Regions from separate parts of the Janthinobacterium pasteuri genome, predicted to be linked through region 1. Evidence: predicted binding sites of a transcription regulator. Region 1 holds the regulator's gene; the other holds the start of a gene.
The links. The regulator FNR, encoded in region 1, switches genes on or off when oxygen is low (the NO sensors DNR and NnrR bind a similar motif). The targets are predictions, from matches to a motif close to TTGATNNNNATCAA.
Positions count from the first base shown of each region.

Region 2: the regulator FNR is predicted to act here: its motif matches at 4,568-4,581, upstream of ACQ4WN_RS02150 (KamA family radical SAM protein).

Region 1 is NZ_JBNYXS010000010.1:104,884-112,696, reverse strand. It holds gene ccoG (cytochrome c oxidase accessory protein CcoG) at 1-1,205, shown strand, start outside; gene ACQ4WN_RS12625 (FixH family protein) at 1,352-1,876, shown strand; gene fnr (fumarate/nitrate reduction transcriptional regulator Fnr) at 1,880-2,638, opposite strand; gene ACQ4WN_RS12615 (hybrid sensor histidine kinase/response regulator) at 2,878-5,952, shown strand; gene ACQ4WN_RS12610 (TOBE domain-containing protein) at 6,020-6,787, opposite strand; gene ACQ4WN_RS12605 (sulfate/molybdate ABC transporter ATP-binding protein) at 6,813-7,514, opposite strand; gene modB (molybdate ABC transporter permease subunit) at 7,532-7,813, opposite strand, start outside.
Region 2 is NZ_JBNYXS010000001.1:474,907-482,719, forward strand. It holds gene ACQ4WN_RS02130 (S1C family serine protease) at 1-259, opposite strand, end outside; gene ACQ4WN_RS02135 (carboxymuconolactone decarboxylase family protein) at 355-921, opposite strand; gene ACQ4WN_RS02140 (fumarylacetoacetate hydrolase family protein) at 921-1,769, opposite strand; gene ACQ4WN_RS02145 (MFS transporter) at 1,714-3,060, opposite strand; gene ACQ4WN_RS02150 (KamA family radical SAM protein) at 3,063-4,427, opposite strand; gene ACQ4WN_RS02155 (cache domain-containing protein) at 4,712-5,170, shown strand; gene ACQ4WN_RS02160 (methyl-accepting chemotaxis protein) at 5,251-6,960, shown strand; gene ACQ4WN_RS02165 (DNA-3-methyladenine glycosylase) at 6,957-7,535, opposite strand; gene ACQ4WN_RS02170 (HDOD domain-containing protein) at 7,812-7,813, shown strand, end outside.

The sequences.
Region 1 (7,813 bases):
GCAAGTTCTACATTTTCGGCGTCGTGCTGTGGCCCCAGGATTTCATCTATCTGGCGGCCCTGCTGATCATCTGTGCGTATTTGTTGTTCCTCGTCACGGCCATCGCCGGGCGGGTGTGGTGCGGGTTCTCTTGCCCGCAAACGGTGTACACGGAAATCTTCCTGTGGGTCGAACGCCACATCGAGGGCACGCGCAGCGCGCGCATGGCCCTCGACAAGCAGGGACCCTCCGCGCGCAAGGCCTTCAAGAAGACGGCCAAGCACCTGGCGTGGGGCGCCATCGCCCTGTGGACGGGCTTTACCTTTGTCGGCTACTTTACGCCGATCAAGGAACTGGCGCGCGAGGTGACCACCCTCAATTTCGGTCCCTGGGAATGGTTCTGGGTCTTGTTCTACAGCCTGGCAACCTACGGCAACGCGGGCTGGCTGCGCGAGCAGGTGTGCAAATACATGTGCCCCTACGCGCGCTTCCAGAGCGCCATGTTCGACCAGGACACCCTGATCATCACCTACGATGCGAAGCGCGGCGAACCGCGTGGCGCGATGAGCAAGAAGGCCGGCAACAACGACAAGCTGGGCGACTGCATCGACTGCACCCTGTGCGTGCAGGTGTGTCCGACCGGCATCGATATCCGCAACGGCCTGCAGTATGAATGCATCGGCTGCGCCGCCTGCGTCGACGCCTGCAACAGCGTGATGGACAAGGTCGACCGGCCGCGGGGACTGGTACGCTACAGTACCGACCATGCGATGGAAAACAACTTCAGTTCGAAGCAGATCCGCCAGCGCGCCATGCGCCCGCGCGTGCTGATCTACACCTCCATCCTGGCCCTGATCATCATCGCCGTGTGTACTTCGCTGGCCCTGCGCACGCCCCTGAAAATGGACGTGATCCGCGACCGCGGTTCGATGGGACGCGAAGTGGAAGACGGCATGATTGAAAACGTTTACCGCTTGCAGATCATGAACACCTCGGAGCAAACCCAGCATTTTAAAATCAGCGCTTCCGGCTTGCCGGGCCTGACCTTGCTGACGCGCGAAGAAGTGACCTTGCAGCCGACGGAAACGCTGGGCTGGCCGATCCGCCTGCGCGTGCCGCACGGCGTGGGCGAGAAGGGCTCGAACAAGATTGCGATCGAATTGCACTCGCTGGACGACCCATCGCTGCATGTGCGTGAAAGCGCGGTATTCATCGTGCCGCGGTGATATTGATTCGGGGTCGGACCCTCTGGGTCCGACCCCGGTATTTCGCCGTAGGGGTAGCATCAAACATGCGTTAGCTTTACTTTATTTTCAACCCAGAAGCAAAAGCTGGGGTCAGACCCAAAGGGTCTGACCCCAAGGAGAACAAAATGTCCGACAGTCTCAAGCTGCAAGCACCCGTTGCCCCGTGGTACAAGCATCGCTGGCCTTGGCTGCTGATGATCGGTCCCGGCCTGTCCGTGGTGGTCGGCAGCTGCATGGCGTATATCGCGTTTACGCAGCCCGATGCGCTGGTGGTGGGTGATTATTACAAGCAGGGCAAGGCGATCAATCAGGACTTGCGGCGCGACACGATCGCCAGCGACCTGGCGATGGATACCAGCCTGTCCTATGACGTGGCGTCAGCACGCCTCAGTGGTTCCGTGCACAGCTTCGGCAAGGCTTACCAGGGTCCGCTGCAGCTGCACCTGGCGCATGCGACCCTGCCGGAAAAGGATATCAAACTGCTGGTGCAGCCCGATGCGGCCGGCAACTTCTCGGTAGCGCTGCCGATGCTCGAGCGCAGCCGCTGGCAAGTGCTGGTGGAAAACGACAAACGCGAATGGCGCCTGTCCGGCATCTGGACCTGGCCACTGCAGCGCAGCATCGCGCTGCATGCCGATGAAGAACTGTAAGACTTACTTGCAGACGTCCGTACCGGCCGTAATGGCCTTCAACTTGGCCGGCTGCAGGATCTCGATCTCGCGATTCGACACGCGCAGCCAGCCTTCCTTCTTGAATTTGGACAGCAGGCGGCTGACGCTTTCGATGGTCAGGCCCAGGTAGTTGCCGATTTCCTCGCGCGACATGCGCAGCTGGAAATTGCTGCCCGAATAGCCGCGCGCCTCATAGCGCGAGGCCAGGTTGACGATAAAGGCGGCAAAGCGCTGCGTCGCCTGCATATTGCCCAGCAACAGCATGACGCTTTGCTCGCGCGTGATTTCCTGGCTCATCATGCGGTGGAAATGGCGCAGCAGGGTAGGCATACTGCCCAGCAATTGTTCCAGGCTGGAAAACGGGATTTCACACACTTCGCTATCTTCCAGCGCCACCGCATTACAGTGGTGGCGATCGGCGCTGATGGCGTCCATGCCCAATAGTTCGCCCGCCATCTGGAAACCCGTCACCTGCTCTTCGCCGCCCGGATTGATCTGGTACGTCTTGAAGTGGCCCAGGCGGATCGCGTACAGGTTCTGGAACGAGTCGCCGATGCGGAACAGCGAGGCGCCGCGCACGATCTTACGGCGGCGGCCGATGATCTGGTCCAGTCTGTCCATGTCGCCCACATCGAGGCCCATCGGCAGGCACAATTGATGCATGCTGCAGGTCGAGCATCGCGCACGCAACGCTTCCACGTTCACTGTGGGCAAGGTGGGAGTGAGTAGCGCTTCGGTCATGTTGGTACCTTTTAGAAAATGCAATACCGAGTTTACTGCATACACGGTGGCCGTGTGCCAATTTCACCGCAATTGCGCTGAATAAACGACTTTCTGACTTTAAATATATGGCAACATCGTCAAAAGCCCTTGCGGCGAGCGCAATTTGCGCGGCACCGCTTGCCAAGTTGATGTATTGATAGGAAAATTCCTGACAGCATTATCTGCCGCCTGTGCCGCCCGGTACTGAAAAGGAAATCATGAAGCCTCTCGGCATCAAAGCAAAAGTCGCGCTGGCCACCAGCCTGACCTCGATCGCCATGATCGCGCTGGTCACCATGATCCAGGTGCAGCACATGCGCGCCGACTTCACCCGAGTACTGCTGAGCCAGCAATCTGCCCTGATCACCCGCACCGCAGCCGAGCTCGACGACAAGCTGGGCATGCTGCTGCAAATCGTCACCCTGACGGCCAGGCAGCAGCCGCCGGAATTGATCGCCCAACCCGCCAAGCTGCGCGAATACTATGCGCGCCGCTCGATGCTGGTGCTGTTCGACGACGTGCTGGTGCTCGATGCGCAAGGCGCCATCGTGGCCGACATGCCGCTGGTCACAGGCCGCGCCGGCATCAACGTTGCCGAGCGCGAGTATTTCCAGACCGTCCTGCGCACACGCCAGCCCATGATCACCGAGCCGATGCTGGGCAAAGTGAGCGGCATGCCCATCGTACAGATGGTGGCGCCCGTGCTCACCGCCGATGGCCAGGTGGCCGGCGTGGTGATCGGCGTGCTGCGCCTGTACAAGGACAACCTGCTGGGGCGCCTGCGCTCGGAAAAGATCGGCAAGAGCGGCTATTTCTTCATCCTCACGCGCGGCGCCGTGCCGCGCTACGTGCTGCACCCCGATACCAGCCGTTTGCTGCAGCCGCGCCAGCCGAACGCCAACCTGACGACCACCGAGATGCTGAAGGACGATGGCGAAGGCAGCATGGTCAGCACCAATAGCCGCGGCATCACGGCCGTCAACAGCTTCAAGCGCCTGAAATCGGTGAACTGGCTGCTGGCCGCCTCGCTACCCATCGAGGACGCCTTCGAACCCTTCGATGGCGTGCTGTACCGGCTGGTGCTATGGAGCATCCTCGCGTCGCTGCTGGCCGCAGCCGTGCTGGGCTGGGTCACCGTGCGCCTGCTGTCGCCGCTGGTGCGCCTGCGCGACACCCTGCTGGCCCTGCGCACCAGCGGCAGCCGCTTCACCCCCGTGCCAGTGCAGCAGCGCGACGAGATCGGCGAACTGACGGAAGCGTTCAACGGCCTGATGAGCGAACGCGACCGCCTTCAGCAGGAACTCGAATCGCGCGCGGCGGAACTGGAACTGGAGCGCGACCGGGCCGAGGCGGCCAACCGCGCAAAGAGCGACTTCGTGGCCAACATGAGCCATGAAATCCGCACGCCGCTCAATGCCGTGCTGGGCATGGTGTACTTGCTGGGCAATACCAGGCTCGACACGGAACAGCGCAAGTATCTGACCATGGTGCGCGTGGCGGGCCAGTCACTGCTGGGCATCCTCAACGACGTGCTCGATTATTCGAAGATCGAAGCGCGCCGCATGGAATTGTCGCCCGTCGAGTTCGACCTCGATGAAGTGATGAATACCCTGGCCACGACGATGACCATGAATGCGGGCGAAAAGGAGCTGGAACTGGCCATCGCCGTCGAGCCCGACGTACCGCGGCGCCTGGTGGGCGACGCCCAGCGCCTGCAGCAAATCCTCGTCAACCTGGCCGGCAATGCCATCAAGTTCACCGAGAGCGGCGAAGTGGTGGTGGCCGTCAGCCTGGCCGAACGCCAACAAGGCCGCGCCTGGCTGCGCTTCGAAGTGCGCGACACGGGCATCGGCATGACGGAGTTGCAGCAACAGCAGCTGTTTGCCGCGTTTTCACAGGGTGACCAGAGCATCACGCGGCGCTTCGGCGGCACGGGCCTGGGCCTGGCCATCAGCAAGCAGCTGATCCACATGATGGGCGGCGACATCGCCGTCGCCAGCAGCGAAGGCAAGGGCAGCCGCTTCTGGTTCAGCGTGCCGTTCGACATGCTGGCGCAGCCGGCCGAAACGCGGCGCACGCCCGCCCTGGGCCAGCTGCGCCTGCTGGTGGCCGACGATAACCGCACCACGCGCGAACTGATCGTCAAGCTGATCGAGGCATGGGGCTGGCTGGCCGACGAAGTGGACTCCGGCTTTGCCGCCATCGAACTGTACCGCGAACGCCTGGCGCAGCAGCAACCGTATGACGTGGTGCTGGCCGACTGGCACATGCCCGTCATGGACGGCCTGGCCACGGCCAAGGCCATCCGCCAGGCGGCCACCGGCCAGCGCCAGCCCATCGTGGTGATGGTCAATGCTTTCGCGCGCAACCACCTGGAGGAAATCTCCAGCGCCGCCGAGGCCGATGTCGTGCTGATGAAGCCGATCACGGGATCGAGCCTGTTCGATGCCCTGCACCAGGCGTTGATCGCCAAGAACGATGGCGGCGAGCAGCGCATGCTGCACCAGCCGCTGGGCACGGAACTGGCCGGCGTGCATTTCCTGCTGGTGGAAGATAATCATTTGAACCAGGCCGTGGCGCGCGGCATCCTCGAGCACATGGGCGCCACCCTGGACGTGGTGGGCGACGGCTTGCAGGCCGTGGAACGGCTGCGCACGGAGGCGCTGCGCTACGACATCGTGCTGATGGACATGCAGATGCCCGTCATGGACGGTTTCAGCGCCACCCACATCATCCGCACGGAACTGCGTCTGAGCCTGCCCGTGATCGCCATGACGGCCGGCGTGCTGGCGTCCGAGCGCGAGCGCTGCATGACGGCCGGCATCAGCGATTTCATCGCCAAGCCCGTGGTGGTGGAAGAGATGATGCAAGTCATCCTGCGCCACCTGCCCAAGCGCCCGCAAGTGCAGACGACCGAGCCGGCACCCGTTGCCGATGAGGAAGTATTTTCCATGGCGCCGCTGATGCGCGTGATGGGACGCGATGCGAAAGGCCGCGGCGTGCTGCGGCGCATGGTGGAAGATGCGCTGAACAAGGGCATGACGCCCGTGCGCGACGCCGAAGCAGCGTTGCAAACGGGCCGCCACAGCGACGTGGCGCGCATCTTGCACGGCGTGCGCGGTTCCGTGGGTACCCTGGGCACGAAGCGCCTCATCCGCGCCGCGTTTGCCACCGAGGAAGCCATCGATGCGGGCCGCCTGGACGAGGTGCCGGCGCTGCTGGCGCACACGGCGCATGAACTGGAACTGGCGCTGTCGGCGGCGTCCGATTGGTTGTCGCGGTTGAAGGATTAGGCCTGCAACGTCAAGCTGGGGTCAGACCCGGCGGGTCTGACCCCGGAACTTTGCTCGGCGTCGCCGTTTACGCCGGCACGCCCAGGATCACGCTGGACGCCTTGAACATCGCCGTCACCTTGCTGCCGAGCTCTATGCCCAGGTCGGTGCTGCTCTGGTTGGTGATGATGGCGGCGATCGTGCCGCCGCGCGGCAAGTCCAGCACCACTTCCGTGTTGACGGCACCCGTCTGCACGCGCGTCACCAGCCCGGCCAGCTGGTTGCGCGCGGAAAAACGCGCCCCTTCGCTATCCGCCACGAGGATGATCGACGACGCCTTGATCAGCGCAAACGCTTCCGCGCCCGGCACCAGGCCCAGGCTTGCACTGCTGCCTTGCGTGACGATGGCGACGATGTGCTGGCCACCGGGCAATGCCAGGGTGACTTCATCGTTGACGGCGCCCTGTTTCAGTTCGGCCACCTTGCCCAGGAATTGATTGCGTGCTGTGGTTTTCATGGCCATTCTCCGTATGAGTAAAAGATCGTCGGCGATGCCTTCCGCCTGGCTGCCCAGCTGGCGCAGGTAGCGCGCATGCTCACGCTCGATGATGCGGAAATTGTCGACCAGCTGGCGCCCCCGTTGCGTCAGCCGCGTGCCGCCGCCGCCCTTGCCGCCCGTCAAACGCTCGACCAGCGGCTCGCCGGCCAGGTTGTTCATCGCGTCGATGGCGTCCCAGGCTGCCTTGTAGCTCATCTTCACAAGCTTTGCCGCCTGCGTAATGGAGCCGCACTCGGCAATGGCGCCCAGCAATTCCACGCGGCCGGCGCCGCCCAGGTGCTCTCCGCCCACCGTCATCCATACCGAGCCTTGCAGGCCGAATTTATCCAATGCGTTCACCCAATGCCATGTGTACTTCCCCGTTATCGATCTGTCCGTCGCGCAAGTACAGCACATGCTCGCCCAGGATGCGCGCATCTTCCGGATCATGTGTGATCAGGATCATCGGCACGTCAAGGCGCTGCTGCCACTGGCTCAGTTCCAGACGCATTTTGACACGCAGGACCGGATCGAGGGCGGCAAACGGCTCGTCGAGCAGCAGCGCGTTGGGTTCGGCCACGAGTGCCCTCGCCAGCGCCACCCTTTGGCGCTGGCCACCGGACAACTCGTCGGGAAACTGGTGCGCCAGTTCCTGCAAATGAAACGCGGCTAGCCAATGCTCGACCTTGGCCAGCTTTTCGCGCGCACGCGGATTGAACCAGCCGCGGCTCAGACCAAAGCCCACGTTCTGGCGTACCGTCAAGTGCGGGAACAGCGCGTAATCCTGGAACAGATAGGCCACGTTGCGCTGCTGCGGCGGCAAATTGATGCCGGCGGCGGAATCGAACATGGTGCGCCCGTTCAGGCGGATATGGCCCGCGTCAGGCGTGAAGAGTCCGGCTATGGCTTTCAAGGTCATGCTCTTGCCGGCGCCGGACGGGCCATACATGGCGATGCGCTGGCTGCTCGAGGTGCATTGCACGTGCATGTCGAAACGGCGTTTGCCGGAGCGCAAGGTGGCGCGGATGTCGAGGTCGAGTTGCATGGGCGTCATCATAGCCGTCATTTGTGCGCGATGCGCCCGGGTGCCAGGCGGCCAGCCGACAGCAGCACCACGATGCAGACCAAGGAGATAATCAAGACCAGCGTATTGGCCACGTCGTCCTGGCCCGCCTGTACGGCTTCATACACAGCCACCGACAAGGTCTGCGTCTTGCCGGGAATGCTGCCGGCCACCATCAGGGTGGCGCCAAACTCGCCCAGCGCGCGCACAAAACCCAGCAGCACGCCGGCCAGGATGCCGCGCCAGGCCAGCGGTAACGTCACGCGGAAGAAAATCGCCAT
Region 2 (7,813 bases), on a different contig from region 1:
TGAGGATGCGGCGGCCTTCGATGACGACGCCGGAACCCGTCACCTCTTGCGGCGCGGCCTTGCTCCAGGGTTTATAGGGATCCGGTCCCCGCAAGGTAGAAAACACCTTGACGACGGAATTTTCCAGGGCGGAAGCGCTGGGGCTAGCGTTAGCGGCGGTCTCGGCGGCCAGCGCACGCACCATCATCAAGGGGGAAAAAGAAAGGGCCAGCGCCAGGAAGGCGCGGCCCATCAGGGTGAAGCACGGACGAGTTTTCATTGAGCTAATTGGCAATGGAAGGGAAGTAAAATTATATATTGAATAATTGCAACTTCATTACACTTTGTCCATCTTTGCCCGAAGAACTCCTCTAATCAGGCGGGCAGTGGCGGCACGCCCAATGCGGGCACCGCCGTCTGCGCCCCGTTCATGACCATGGCCAGGAAAGTATAGTAGCCATTGATACCCATCAAGTCGACCACGCCGTGCTCGCCGAACAGCGCCAGTGCGCGCGCATACGTGGCATCGCTGACGCGCTTGTTCTGCTGCAGTTCGATGCAAAAGTCGTGCACGGCTTGCTCGTCTTCTTTCAGGGCAAGCGGCACACGGCGCGCGGCAATGGCGTCCACGGCCGCTTGCGCGATGCCGTTCTGCACGGCCAGCGGTGCGTGGATGGCCCACTCGACTTGCTGGTCCCACTGGCGTGCCGTCACCAGAATCGCCAGCTCCGACAGGCGCGTGCCGATGGCGCTGCGGTAGCGCAAATACTCGCCCATGCGCTGCGCCGTTTCCATCAGCTCCGGGCTGCGGATCAGCGGCACGAAGGGGCCGTACAGGGCACCGCGCGGACCGTCGATGATGGCTTGCGCGGCGGCCCGCTGCTGCGCGTCGAGCTGCGCCAGCGGCAGCGGCGGCAAACGGTCGATATCGCTACCGGCCATCAGGCAGTCCAGGCGACCACGTCCTGCTGCTGCTCACCGAGGCCGGGGATGCCCAGGCGCATGCTATCGCCTTTTTTGAGGAAACGCTGCGGCTTGCGGCCCTGGCCCACGCCCGGCGGCGTGCCCGTGGCGATGACGTCACCGGGTTCCAGGGTCATGAATTGCGACAGGTAGCTGACGATCTGCGCCACCGTGAAGATCATGGTTTGCGTATTGCCCGTCTGCATGCGCTTGCCGTTGACTTCCAGGTACAGGTCCAGGTCTTGCTCGTCGATGACTTCATCGCGCGTCACCAGCCACGGGCCGATGGGGCCGAAGGTGTCGCAGCCCTTGCCTTTATCCCACTGGCCGCCCCGCTCCAGCTGGAACGAGCGCTCGGAAATGTCGTTGACGACGCAATAGCCGGCCACGTATTTCAGCGCATCCTCTTCGCTCACGTATTGCGCGCGCGTGCCGATGACCACGCCCAGTTCCACTTCCCAGTCCGTCTTTTTCGAGCCTTTCGGCAGCACGACATTGTCGTCCGGGCCATTCAGGCAGGTAATCGCCTTCATGAAGACGATGGGTTCGGCGGGAATCGGCATGCCGGATTCGGCTGCGTGATCCGCGTAATTGAGGCCGATGCCGATAAACTTGCCGACTTTCGCCAGCGGCACGCCGAAGCGTGGGTTGCCGCGCACCAGGGGCAGCGTCTTTTCGTCGAGCTTGGCCAGCTTGCGCAGGGCCTTGTCGGACAGTTGCGCGCCGTCAATATCGGCAATCACGCCGGACAGGTCACGCAGTTTGCCTTCTTCATCGATCAGGCCCGGTTTTTCCTTGCCTGGACGTCCATAACGAACGAGTTTCATAGTCTTCCTTGGAGTTGATCATTGCCGCTGTGCAGGCTGCCATTTTACCGGATGGCCCGGCACGCCTGTAGCGGTGGATGAAAAACATCGCAAGTCCCGGCAGTTGCAAGACCGCCAGCACGCCAAACGCCGCCTGATACGCTTGCGGCGGATACTGCTGCAAGCTGTTCAGGGGCCAGCAGCCGAGGATCAGGCCAAAGCCCGCCTGCACCAGGAAGGCGCCCGTGAAAATCAGCAAATTCAGGCAAGTGGACGCCCTGCCCGTCTGGCTGGCCGGCATGCTTTGCGCGACGATCGCATACTCGAGGCCCGTCACCGTGCCCAGCAAGGTAAACAGCACGGATAGCATGGGCAGGCTGGGCACCACATTGCACGCCATCGCCACTTGCACGGCAATGAACAGGGCGATGCCCACGGCCGCCAACTGCATGGGGGCAATACCGCGCCGCCCGACCCATTCCGTCAGCATGCCCATGCCAATGGCACCGAAGATGACGGCCGCCATGCCCAGGTACAACAAATACGCCACGCTGTCATCGGACAGACCACCCACGTCGGCCAGCCAGCGGCCCACCCACAAGCCCTGCACGCCAAAGAACACCGTGTGCGGCAGCAGGATCAGCGCGATGGTGCGGCGAAAGGCCACGTCGCGGTACACACTCCAGACACTGACCCTGCTCACCGTGTGCGCAGCAGCGGGCGCAGGCAGGGCCGGCGACAGCAGGCGGATCAGCACGCCGATGGCCAGCGCCGCCAGCGCCAGGCCCAGGAAGACGCCGCGCCAGTCCGTGTAATGCAGGGCCAGCTTGACGGGCATGGTGGCCGTGGCCGCGCCCAGGCCGCCCACGGCGATCAGATAGCCGTGCACGGAAGGCAGGCGAGATGGCGCAGTGGCCCACGAGATCGCTTTCACGGCGGCCATGAAGCAGCCGCCCAGGCCCGCCCCCATCAAGGCGCGCGCCCACATCAGTTCGGCAAAACTGTGGCCCCGGCCGAACTGCCACACGCCCAGGGCCGCCAGCGCCAGCAGCCACAGTTGCACCGTGCGGGGACCGTAGCGGTCGAGCGCCATGCCAACCGGCAATTGCACCAGCGCAAAGGCGAAAAAAAAGGCGCTGGTCAGCAGGCCCAGCTGGGCTGGTGTCAGGGAGATGGCGCCCAGCAATTCTGCCGTCAGCACAGCATTCACGCCGCGCAGCAGGCACGACAGGTAATGGCCGAGCGCAAACGGCAGGAACACCCGGCAAAACACGTCCACGCCGCAGCGGGCAGGCGCACCGGCGGTGTACATGCTCAGGCGGCCTGTGCCAGGCGGATGATTTTATGCGGCGCGTCCGGCATAGGCTCATCCGTTTCAAAGAAAAACTTCTCGTGGCCAAAGGCCGGCTTCAAATCGTCCATCCACGTCGCTTCCGCATCGAACTTGGCATAGAACGGCCGGCGCACCCAGTCCGGATTGCGCGCCTGCAAAAATTGCAGGGCAAACAGTTTTTCGCCATGGATGCTGACGATGCCATCGATGACGATCTTGCCGGGAAAGGCGCTCATCGAGGGCCCGCGCACCGTGCGCGACAGGCCCGACACCATCTGGTAGGCGGCCTGGAAAATCTCATGCGCCTTCGCCAGCGGCAACTCGAAATAGCCGCGCGGTCCCGTGTCGCGCTCGACAAACATGTAATACGGAATCGCCCCCAGGCGCGTGCCCGTCTGCCACAGCTCGGCCCAGCTTGCCGGGTCTTCGTTGATATGGCGGATCAGCGGCCCCTGCATGCGCAAGGTGGCGCCCGTCGAGACGATGCGTTTGACGGCTTGTTGGGCGATGTCCTGGCGCAACTCGACGGCATGGCTGTAATGGCCCATCACGGCCAGGTTCTTGCCCGCCTTGACGATACGCTCGAACAGGCGCAGCAAATCGTCCGCGTCGCGGTCGGAGACAAAACGCTGCGGCCAATACGCCACCGCCTTGGTGCCGATGCGGATGTTCTGGATATGTTCCAGGCCCGGTTCGAGCAGCGGCTCCAGGTAAGCAGCCAGTTGCCGCGTGTTCATGATCATCGGATCGCCGCCCGTGATCAGCACGTCCGTCACTTCCGGATGCAGTCTCAGGTAGGCGGCCAGCTCATGCGACTCGCGCGCATCGAATTTCATGTCATCCATGCCGACAAACTGGGGCCAGCGGAAGCAGAAGGTGCAATACGCGTGGCACGTCTGGCCCGCGCTGGGGAAAAACAGCACCGTTTGGGCATATTTATGTTGCAGTCCACGCACGGGCGCATCGTTGACTTTCGGCACGTTATGCGTCATCTGCCCGGCCGGATGGGGATTCATGCCCAGGCGAATCCCACGCACATAGGCGTCGATGGCAGCCTTGTCCTGCTGCACCAGCACGAGATCGCGCAAGTGCGCGTACTGCTCGGGCGGCAGCATGTCGCGGTGGGGAAAAACGAGGCGGTAGATGGGATCGTCGGGAATATTGTTCCAGTCGATCAACTGGTCGAGCACATAGGCATTGGTGCGAAACGGCAAGACGTGAGAAACCACTTGCACCGCTACACGCTGCTCTTCCGGCAGCCATTCCCACTGCCGCGCCTGATGAATGGTTTGCCGCGTATATGGCTTGAACTTGGGTGAAAACGGCTCGGTAATGAGTGCGGACACGATAGGCTCCTTGCCAATAAATAGCGATAACTTTCATGAAATTGTCCCTATATCGGTCAATTCCAGCTTTTTTATCCCACAGGCCATGCCAGCTCGGCATGCTGTGAAAGCCATCCTAATTCTTGCCATCGAGAACCAAATTGCTACACATCAACAAGCATTCCGATACGTTGCTCGCTGCCTACAAGCAACACCTTAGTTTGTTCCATCGCAATTTGATGGGACCCTCGACGACGTAAATTACGGCTTGGCAACACATCCCTCGATTCTCACAAGGAGCTGTCATGAAACGCTTATTCACGGGTAGCCTGCTGTGCCTGGCCTTTGCCGGCGGCAGCGTCAATGCCGCCGTCGAACCAACGGAAAAAGACGCGATCGCCATGGCCGAACGGGGCGCCGCCTTCATGAAGGCACATGGCAAGGAAGAAATGATGAAGAAAATCACGGCGAAAGACCCCGACTTCGTGCAGGGCTCGCTGTATGTCGACATGCGTGACATCAAGACGGGCATCGTGCTGGCCCACCCCATCAATCCTTCCATCGTGGGCAAGGATTTGACGGATGTGCCTGACGCGAATGGCAAAAAATATCGACGTGAAATCATCGAGCTGGCGCAAAAGCAGGGCAAGGGCTGGGTCGACTACCAGTACAAGAACCCCACCAGCGGCAAGATTGAGCCTAAGACCACGTATATCCTGCGCGTCAACGATGTGGTGCTGGAAGCGGGGATCTACAAAAAATGAGGCAGGGCCGGCGCACACGAACGCCGTGCGCCGCCTGCGGCTGGAACAGCCATCGCCATAGCCATAGCCAGGAGTCAAGCATGCTCAATACATTACGCATCGGACCAAAATTATTGCTGGCGCCCGCCCTGGTCTTGCTGCTGCTGATACTCAGCTCGACCGGCGCCTGGTATGGCATGGTGCGGCAAAATGCCTCGCTGGAAAACATGGTACGGGTACGCATCACGCATTTGAAGGCGGCCGCCGACGTACTCGGAGAGGCCAGGCAAGTACACGGCAATATGTACCAGTTGCTGTCGTGGACGAATGGCAGCTTCGCCAAGGCCCGCCTCGATACACTAGAGCAACAAATCAAGGCGCGCCACGCGGCCATCGGTACCCAGCTGGCCACGCTGCGCGTGACGGCCACGGGCGCCGAGCGCAGCCTGGTCGATGCCGCCATCACGGCCCTGGCCGGCTACCGCAAGGCCGTGCTGGAAACCATGGAAATGGCACAGATGGACCAGTCGATCGCCACCAATTCCATGCTCAGGGCGGAAACGCAATTCGGCCAGTTCAATACGCAGCTGGCGCAGTTGTCGGCCCTGGAAACGACGCTCAGCAGCCAGGCCCATGCGACGGCAAGCGCCGAGTTTCGCAGCCTGGGCTGGAGCCTGCTGCTGACCGTCCTGCTCTCCATCATGGCCTCCATCGTGATGACCATGCTGGTACGGCGCGCCATGCTGGTGGAAATCCGCGGCATTGCCGACGCCGTGCAAGACCTGGCGGCGGGCAAGCTGATCGCCGGTGCGCCCAAGCAGGGCAATGACGAGATCGCGGCCACGTCGCGCGTGCTGGACCAGACCATCGCCAACCTGAACCAGACATTGCGTACCATCATGGGCGCCGTGCAATCGATCGACGCGGCCTCGCGCGAAATTGCCACCGGCAATCTGAATCTGTCGGCGCGCACGGAAATGCAAGCGAGCTCGCTGGAAGAAACGTCGAGCGCCATGGAAGCGCTGACGCAAGCCGTCAATGACAACGCCGACAACGCCCAGCTGGCCTGCGAGCTGGCGGGGCAAGCGTCAACCCTGGCCGTACAAGGGGGAGAGTCGATGCAGCAGGCGGTGACGACGATGGCGACGATACGCGCCAATTCGCGCCAGATCGTGGATATTATCGGCGTGATCGATGGTATTTCCTTCCAGACCAATATCCTCGCGCTGAATGCGGCGGTGGAAGCGGCGCGCGCGGGCGAACAAGGCCGCGGCTTTGCCGTGGTGGCGTCCGAAGTGCGCACCCTGGCGCAGCGCTCGGCGCAGGCGGCCAGGGAAATCAAGACCCTGATCGCCACGTCCGTGACCACCATCGATGGTGGCAGCGTGGCCGTGCAGCAAGCGGGCGACAGCATGGGCGCCATCGTGGCCTCGGTGCAGCAAGTCAATGACATCATCCAGCGCGTGAAACAGGCCAGCGCCGAGCAGGCATCCGGCATCACGGAAGTGAATCAGGCCGTCACGCAAATGGATGACGTTACCCAGCAAAATGCGGCTCTGGTGGAACAGGCGGCAGCGGCGGCGGCCAGTTTGCAGGACCAGGCCGTCAAACTGTCGGCGGCAGTCAGCGTCTTTACCCTGGATCACACCACGCCAACGACGCCCGCCAGCGTAGACGATGAAGTCTTCCTGAATCCGGCCAGGAAACCGGGCCAGGACAGACGCGCGCTGCACAGCCCGCTGCGAAGCATGCCCGGCCTGCGCGGCGCCAAGGATGCGCAGCAGCGCCAGCGTGGCCAGATGCGCGATTAACTGGCTGGTGCGCGCATCGGCTTGCTCAGGTAGCGCGAACCGGCCAGCACGAAGCGCCACGGCGTTTCCATCGCCTTGGAAATACCGATGCGCCGCCCCGCTTGCACCGTCACTTCATCCTCGCGGGCCAGCAGCATGAACGGCGGCGCATCGAGCGCCAGCCGGTTATGCCTATGCGTGACACCCAGCGCCTGACACACCTTGCCCGGCCCCGAACACAGCAGCCGCAGTTCCTCGACGCCGCGCCGCTCGCGCATGCGATCCAGGCCCGCCAGCGGCTCGATGGCGCGGATCAGCACGCCAGCGCCATGGTCCGCTTCGCGGCACACAAAGTTCAAACACCAGTGGATGCCGTAGGAGCGGTAGACATAGGCGTGCGCGGGCGGGCCGAACATGGCGGCATTGCGCGGCGTCATGCCCCCATACGTATGCGAAGCCGGGTCCAGCCGGTCATACGCTTCCGTTTCCACGATGCGCCCGCCCACGCCGTCCACCAGCACGGTCACGCCGATCAGCTGGCGCGCCACGCTGCAAGAATCGTCCGCAAAATCGATGTCCGCCAGGAGTTTTTTCATGCGGCAATTGTAGCGTCACGCTTGCCCGCACGCACCGGCGGCTGTCTTAAAAACAAATACATCTTACTTTTTTCACCATAAAAACAGGGGCTGATTGCGTCGCCAAATGAGCAACATCGGTGGCAATCACGGCAAAAACAGGAATTTTTCGACAATCTACTGTAGAGATGAACTATTGCCATGCATAAACATGGATAATCATCGGGCATTGCACAAGGCGTCCATGAGGCCGTCCATGCGCAGCGCACGACCGAATAACCAGCGGGTAAGACAATGAT